DNA from 2 places in the Anaerobacillus sp. CMMVII genome. Region 1 is predicted to be linked to the other one. Evidence: riboswitches for the same ligand, from Rfam matches in the RefSeq annotation. Region 1 holds a riboswitch; the other holds the start of a gene.
The links. Region 1 has a riboswitch for thiamine pyrophosphate ahead of H1D32_RS01810 (thiazole synthase). Riboswitches for the same ligand answer to the same signal wherever they lie in the genome.

Region 1 (3,758 bases):
TGCTGTAATCGCCTGAACAAGGTGACGATCCTCGACAATAGATCTTGGTTGATAGTCACCAAGATGTGGACGAATTCTTGGTAAGGATAAACTGATTTCTGCATCTAAATATTTTCTTTGCAAGTATCTTGCGTGCATAGCTGCAAAAAAGGCTTCTTTTCTCCAATCATCAAGACCTAAAAGAGCTCCAACATTAATTTGGCGAATGCCTGCTTCACACCCACGCTCAGGGGTATCCATTCGATAACGATAATCACGTTTTGGACCTTTTACGTGAACAGATTTATAGATTTCTTCATTATATACTTCTTGATAAACGGTAAGGCCGTCTACCCCCGCTTCAGCTAACTGTTTATATTCATCAGTATCTAAAGGGTTAATTTCAATAGCTACCGATGGAAAATACTTTTTCAGTACTTTCACAGCCTCAACAATATATGAAACAGGCGTAGATGTTTTGGACTCACCTGTTAACACTAAGATGTGCTTCAAACCTAGGTCTGCTAATGCTTTCGCTTCAACTTCAATTTGTTTCATTGAGAGCTTGCTACGTTGAAATTGGTTCGTCACACTAAAGCTACAGTAAGTACAAAGGTTCACACAATGGTCAGCAATATAAATTGGGTTAAAAAGTAAAATGGTTTTTCCAAAATGCTGAACTGTTAATTCATGAGCTTTTTGAGCAATATCCTCTAATAACCCTTCAGCCGCGGGTGATAACAGCACAAGTAAATCTTCAGGGGTCATTCGTTGCTTTGCCAAAACTCTCTTAACATCTATTTCAGTAAAGCCTTGAAAATAACTCTCAAAAGGCAATTCCTTTAACTTTTCATATTCATAATAAAAACTCACGGTAAAACCCCTCCCTAGTTTTGAGTTATGAGGGTTGAGTTATGAGTTATTTTAGGCTTTGCTTCGAAGCATTCCGGTTCACAACTCTTAACTCTTAACTCAAACCTGCAAATTATATTGATAAAAATCCTGTCAGTGGTGATGACGCTCTTGCTTGTCTAGCTACACTTCCAACTCCTGATAGATAAGCTGTTCGGCCTGCTTGAACTGCTGCTTTGAAGGCTTCTCCCATCGCTACTGGGTCACCAGCCGTTGCGATCGCTGTATTGACTAATACTGCGTCTGCCCCCATCTCCATTGCTTCACAGGCTTGAGATGGTTTACCGATCCCGGCATCAACGATTACTGGCTTTTCGCATTCTTCAATTAAGATTTGTATTAACTCTTTTGTTTTTAGACCACGGTTTGTGCCAATTGGTGCTCCTAGTGGCATAACTGCCGCAGCTCCTACTTCTTCTAACTTCTTTGCTACCATTAGGTCAGGACTCATGTAAGGTAAAACAATAAATCCTTCACTTGCTAAGATTTCCGTTGCTTTAATTGTTTCATAGTTATCTGGCAATAAGTATTTTTGATCTGAGATTACCTCAATTTTTATCCAGTTACCCATGCCCGCAGCGCGAGCAAGTCTTGCAATGCGAACCGCTTCTTCTGCTGTTCTAGCTCCTGAAGTGTTAGGTAAAAGAATCATCTCTTTTGGTATATACTTCATGATGTTTTCTTGGCTTGTTTGAAAATCAACACGGCGCATCGCCACAGTTATTACTTGTGATTTTGAGGAACTAATTACCTCTGGAATGAGCGCATCGTTATTAAATTTACCTGTTCCGATTAATAATCTACTATTTAGCTCTACTCCACCAATATTCAATAAATCTTTTGCCATTTTTTCTCCTCCTAAGGGTTGTTTTTAAACATGAAAAAAGCCACATCATCTAGATGCGGCCTTAAAGACATGTAAAGATCAAACTTACAATCACAGTCTTCCCTCCGCTGGCATGATCCAGATCAGGTTCACGGTCTGTGACGGAATAGTCATCCTCTCAGCCTAGTCCTCTAGGCTCCCGTAGCTGTAAAACATATTATTTTGTTTATCATACCATAGTTTTCAAAACTTTCTATACTAAATCGTTTTGAAATTAATATTTTTCCTACGCCGATAATGTTGTTTTACGTTCTTGTTTTTCAGAAGCTCTGCCTATTAGCAAACCTAGTGGTATCGTTAGAATGGCGATTACCCCTAAAAGCAAAAACCCTTCATTAATCGCTTGTAAACTTGCTTCTTCCATTGTCCCGACATTAGGAAATACTTGCACTTTACGAACCTCATAATAGATTGAGATAAAGACGATCCCTAGAGCTGAACTAATTTGCCTTAAGACGTTGTTCATTGCTGATCCTCTAGAAATAAATTTTTCTGGAATGGCATTCATTCCGGCAGTTGTCGCAGGCATGGTTGAGAAGCCTTGACCAATTCCTCGCAGTGCCATGAGTAAGAAAATCATAGCTAAAGAGGTTTCCATTGTTGTAAATCCTAAAGCAATTGTAGGGACAGCGATCATGACTAGACCACTAGTAACAACAAGTAATGGTCCTTTTCGATCGAGAAGTCGGCCTCCAATGGTCATAAATATGCCGGTGAAAAGCGCCGCTGGTAAAAATACTAGGCCTGTGACTACCGGCCCTAACCCGTACACATGTTGAATTAATAAAGGTATTAGAAAGATTCCTCCGAATAACGCTAATGAGGTTGAAATTGAAATCCAGACACTATATGTGTAAGCCTTGTTTTTAAAAATTGATAAATCTAATAATGGCTGCTCTTGATGGTTTTCAATTTTTACGAAGAGATATAGCGAGACTATTCCAATAATTATTAATGTAAGATTTAGAGGTTGTATTAGATGCTCTATTGCTGAAACTCTCCCTAATGCATATAGGATTGCTCCTACTCCCACTGTTACTGAAGCAAATCCCCATTTATCGAAGGTAATTCCTTGGACTCTGTTTGTATTTTTTAAGTACATTGCACCAATCAAAATTCCTAAAGCCCCTGTTGGTACGTTAACTAAAAAGAGCCACTGCCAACTGCCAGATTCAATAATAAATCCACCAATCGTAGGCCCAATCGTAGGCGCCATCATCGCTGCAACGCCCCAGATACCTGTGGCAAGTCCCCGCTCATGTCTTGGAAATACTTCAAAGATAAGTGCCATTGATAATGGCATCATAATTCCACCAGCGATTCCTTGAATGCCCCGGAAAAATATAAGGGAACTAAGGTCCCAAGAAAACGAGCCTAAAATAGAGCCGATGATAAAGATTACTAAACCGCTCAAATAAAGCTTTTTCTTTCCGAATTTATCTCCTAAGTAGCCGGTTAATGGCATGGTTATTCCCATCGTTACCATGAAGATTGTAATTACCCATCCGGTAGCTACCGCATCAGCTTCAAATACCTTCATCAAATGGGGAACTGCCGGATTTAACATGCTGTTGTTTAAAATAATTGTAAAAGTTCCTAATAATACTGCTATCACTACAAGCCATTTTTCAGGAAACAATTTTCTCATCTGTAGAATCCTTTCGTTTTTCGAAATATATTTTTAATCATACCATGAAAAATGAAATTTTAGTATAGAAGGGTTTAATAATCAAGGATTTTTTTACCAGTCATTTATAAAGAAGAAAAAACCCTAACTATCAGATTTACAATACTGAAGGTAAGAGTAATTGGATTGAACGTCTTTGTTATCTCCGTAGCCAAATTGATTCTATAATAAAAAAGGGTTACCACTGTTTAGACATGTGATAACCCTTTCATTGTATTTCGTGCAGGTACGACTCTTACATTGGATAATGCTTAAGAAAATAAATTAATGACTGAAGTTCAACCGATAGATCAA
Region 2 (3,758 bases), on a different contig from region 1:
CATTTGTGTCAGCAAAATTGATTTATTGAAGCCTGAACATCGTGATGAAATAAATCAATTTATTACCGACTACAAAAACCTAGGTTACACTGTATTACAACGTCAATATACATGGAAGAGCTAATTGAAGAAGTTAGACCATGGCTAGATGGTAAGACGAGCGTTTTTGCAGGGCAATCAGGTGTCGGTAAATCTTCTTTACTAAATTCGTTGAAACCTGAGTTGGAAATTGAAACAAATGAAATTTCTTCCCACTTAGGAAGAGGTAAGCATACGACAAGGCATGTCGAACTGATCCAAATTGGTACGGGTTTAGTTGCCGATACACCTGGTTTTAGCTCTTTAGAATTTGCTGATATTGAAGCAGAAGAACTGTCTGACTGTTTTCCGGAGATGAGGGAAAGAGCGCAGTTTTGTAAGTTTCGAGGCTGTACCCATTCATCCGAGCCTAAATGTGAAGTCCGTCAAGCTGTTGAAGCAGGGGAAATTACCACCTATCGATACCAGGATTATTTAAGCTTTTTAGATGAGATAAAACAACAAAAACGGAGGTACTAAGATGATTAAGATTGCACCGTCAATCCTATCTGCAGATTTTGCAAAACTGGGAGAGGAAATCAAAGATGTTGAAAGAGGAGGAGCGGATTATATTCATGTTGATGTCATGGATGGCCACTTTGTCCCAAACATAACCATTGGTCCACTGATTGTCGAGGCGATTCGGCCAATAACAACATTGCCATTAGACGTTCACTTAATGATTGAAAACCCTGATTTATATATTCCACAATTCGCGAAAGCAGGGGCGGATATTATTACGGTTCATGTAGAGGCATGTACACATTTGCATCGGACAGTTCAATTAATCAAAGAACAGGGAGTAAAAGCTGGCGTTGTTCTTAATCCAGCTACTCCAGTTGATACCCTTCAACATATTATTGATGATGTGGATATGGTGTTGCTAATGACAGTGAATCCAGGTTTTGGAGGACAGAAGTTTATCAAGCAAGTACTTCCGAAAATTTATGCGGTCAGTGAAATGGCTAAGTCAAAAGGATTATCAATAGATATTGAGGTAGATGGTGGAGTCAATGTTGAGACAGCAAAGCTTTGCGTTGAGGCTGGGGCCAATGTATTAGTTGCTGGTTCTGCTATTTACAATGAAGTGGACCGAGCAGCAGCAATAAGAGCAATTAGAGGGTAATAATAAAGTTTAACCACAAGGGGAGTCTTAAGAAGGACTGAGAGGGAACGTAGTGCCGTTCTGACCCATTGAACCTGTAAGTTAGTGCTTGCGTAGGGAGTGGAGGTTATATAAGTTAACTCAAGTAAAGAGTGTATTTCCTCAAAAGTATACAATCCTACCAATACGTTGAAACTAATCGTAATTTGCCGTGGGATTTTAGACCAGTAAGGGGAGCACTTATTACTTGAGTTATTTTTTTGATCAATAGTTTGAGCTAGTAGTAGAATGAATGATGATAGAGTTTCAATTTTTATTAAGAAAAAAACTACTTGGTATTAATTACATTCAAAGAAGAGGTGTTATATGAAAAGGCCAGTTTTACATCTTACTGAAATTGCCATGATGGCAGCATTAGCAATTATTTTAGATTTTGCTTCAATTAAAGGATTTTGGGGTTATGGTGGCTCTGTCTCACTAGCGATGGTACCAATATTACTCATGGCATATCGTCGTGGATTATCGGCAGGTTTAGTTACCGGTTTTATAGTTGGGGCTATCCAAATGTTTTATGGATATTACTTCCATCCAGTGCAAATATTTTTAGACTATGCGCTTGCTTATACTGTTGTTGGTTTTGCAGGAATATTCAGCTTTTCATCGACGATGTCGTCAACAAAACGTATTTTCGTCATTGTTGGAGGAGTTTTCCTAGGTTCTTTCCTTCGTTTTATTGTTCATTTTATCTCAGGTGTAGTTTGGTTTGGTAGTTTTGCTCCAGAAGGAATGAACGTTGTCTGGTATTCCATCATATATAATACATCATATATGCTACCTGCATTTTTACTATGTGCCGCTGTTTTAGTTCTGTTGTCTAATACAGAACCAAGACTACTTCAAGGAAATCAAAAATAATGAAGAACATTAACATTGTGGCAGGGGGACCTTTTTCAAGTCTCCCTGTTTTACGTCTCGACTCAAATGAAATTTGGATAGCTGTTGATCGTGGATTAGAACATCTATTGCGCTACGACATCGAACCTGATTATGTCCTAGGTGATTTTGATTCGGTGTCACCTAAATTAATGAATAAGATAAGACAACAACGTTTTAAACAATTTCCTGCCCAAAAGGATGAAACAGACCTTGAGCTAGCTATATCCTATGCATTAAAGGAGAAGCCGGATATTATTAATGTTTTTGGTGCAACTGGTGGTAGATTAGACCATGGACTAGTTAATTTGCAGTTGTTATTAAGAAGCATTGATCGTTCCACTACAGTATTTATGATCGATAATAAAAATAAAATCACTTTAAAAAAACCAGGTATGTACTCGATAAATAAAAGTGAATACAAGTACGTGTCATTTCTTTCGTTTTTTGAAAAAATTGAAGGATTAACCTTACAAGGGTTTAAATACCCTTTAACTCTTGCAACATTAGAATGTGGTTCAAGTCTATGTATTAGTAATGAATTAATTTTGGATATCGGTACTTATTCGTTTTCCTCAGGCATATTAATAGTGGTAGAAAGTTGCGATTAGACAAACTATCAAGGTTATAAAATGAATTGTATAAAAATAGGCTTAAGTCTAGCGAGAAGTGAGGAATGAATAAATTTAGAAGTACTTGTAACTTTATGAATTTCATAATTCAATATTTTCGCTATCTAGTTGATATAGCTCAGTTAAGGTAATTATGAAATTCACTCAACTTAGTAAAAAAATAGGTACTATTTCAGAAATGCTGAATATACTTATTAATAACTGAGGACTTTTAATACTTTATTCATTTGTAGTGCCGTAGACGACAAACTCATGTCGAGGAGGGAAATTTATGAAATTTTATACGATTAAGCTACCTAAATTTTTGGGTGGATTTGTAAGGGTGATTTTGAATTCATTTAAAAAAGGTTAACAAAAAAGCACCACGTAGGTGCTTTTTTGTTTGCGCTATGGAAATAATAAATTTTACCCGGGTAAAATTTAAGTTTTAAGTATAAGAAAAACGAAGGCCTTCGCCAATAAAATTGACTACAAGCCGTTTTTCAAATTATACGCGTTCAACTTTGCCAGATTTTAAAGCTCTAGCAGAAACGTATACACGCTTTGGCTTTCCATCTACCATAATACGTACTTTTTGTACGTTTACGCCCCACTTACGCTTTGTTTTGTTCAATGCGTGAGAACGTTTGTTTCCTGTACGAGCTTGTCTTCCAGTAATTACACATTTACGTGCCATGATTGCACCTCCTTGTAAACCATGAGATGACACTCAAATTCATCTTATAAATACTTGATAATATTAGCATAGTAAAAAAAAGATTGCAAGGGGTTTTAAAATAAATATCAAGGGAAGATACTTGACAGCTATATCGAAAAAGATATACTCATAAAAGTAAATGATTTATTAGGAATAGGAAAACCTTAGAATAGGACAAAAATGTCAACGTGGAAAAAGTAGCAGATGACAAATACGCATTTTAATAACAGTTTTCTTTTAAATTGTGGGTAATTATAGTAAAATGTGATTAGCCATGAAGTACACTCTAAATAAAGGGGGATATCGATCGTGT

Region 2: it holds a riboswitch for thiamine pyrophosphate, as region 1 does, so the genes downstream of both, thiT (energy-coupled thiamine transporter ThiT) here and H1D32_RS01810 (thiazole synthase) in region 1, are expected to answer to the same signal.

Annotation. Positions count from the first base shown of each region.
Region 1 covers NZ_JACEHK010000001.1:326,484-330,241, reverse strand. The annotation lists gene thiH (2-iminoacetate synthase ThiH) at 1-852, opposite strand, end outside; gene H1D32_RS01810 (thiazole synthase) at 965-1,738, opposite strand; TPP riboswitch at 1,820-1,930, opposite strand; gene H1D32_RS01805 (MDR family MFS transporter) at 2,004-3,425, opposite strand; gene H1D32_RS01800 (redox-sensing transcriptional repressor Rex) at 3,700-3,758, opposite strand, start outside.
Region 2 covers NZ_JACEHK010000016.1:48,698-52,455, forward strand. The annotation lists partial or broken gene rsgA (ribosome small subunit-dependent GTPase A) at 1-558, shown strand, start outside; gene rpe (ribulose-phosphate 3-epimerase) at 560-1,204, shown strand; TPP riboswitch at 1,213-1,321, shown strand; gene thiT (energy-coupled thiamine transporter ThiT) at 1,550-2,098, shown strand; gene H1D32_RS20365 (thiamine diphosphokinase) at 2,098-2,727, shown strand; gene spoVM (stage V sporulation protein SpoVM) at 3,020-3,100, shown strand; gene rpmB (50S ribosomal protein L28) at 3,236-3,424, opposite strand; gene H1D32_RS20380 (Asp23/Gls24 family envelope stress response protein) at 3,755-3,758, shown strand, end outside.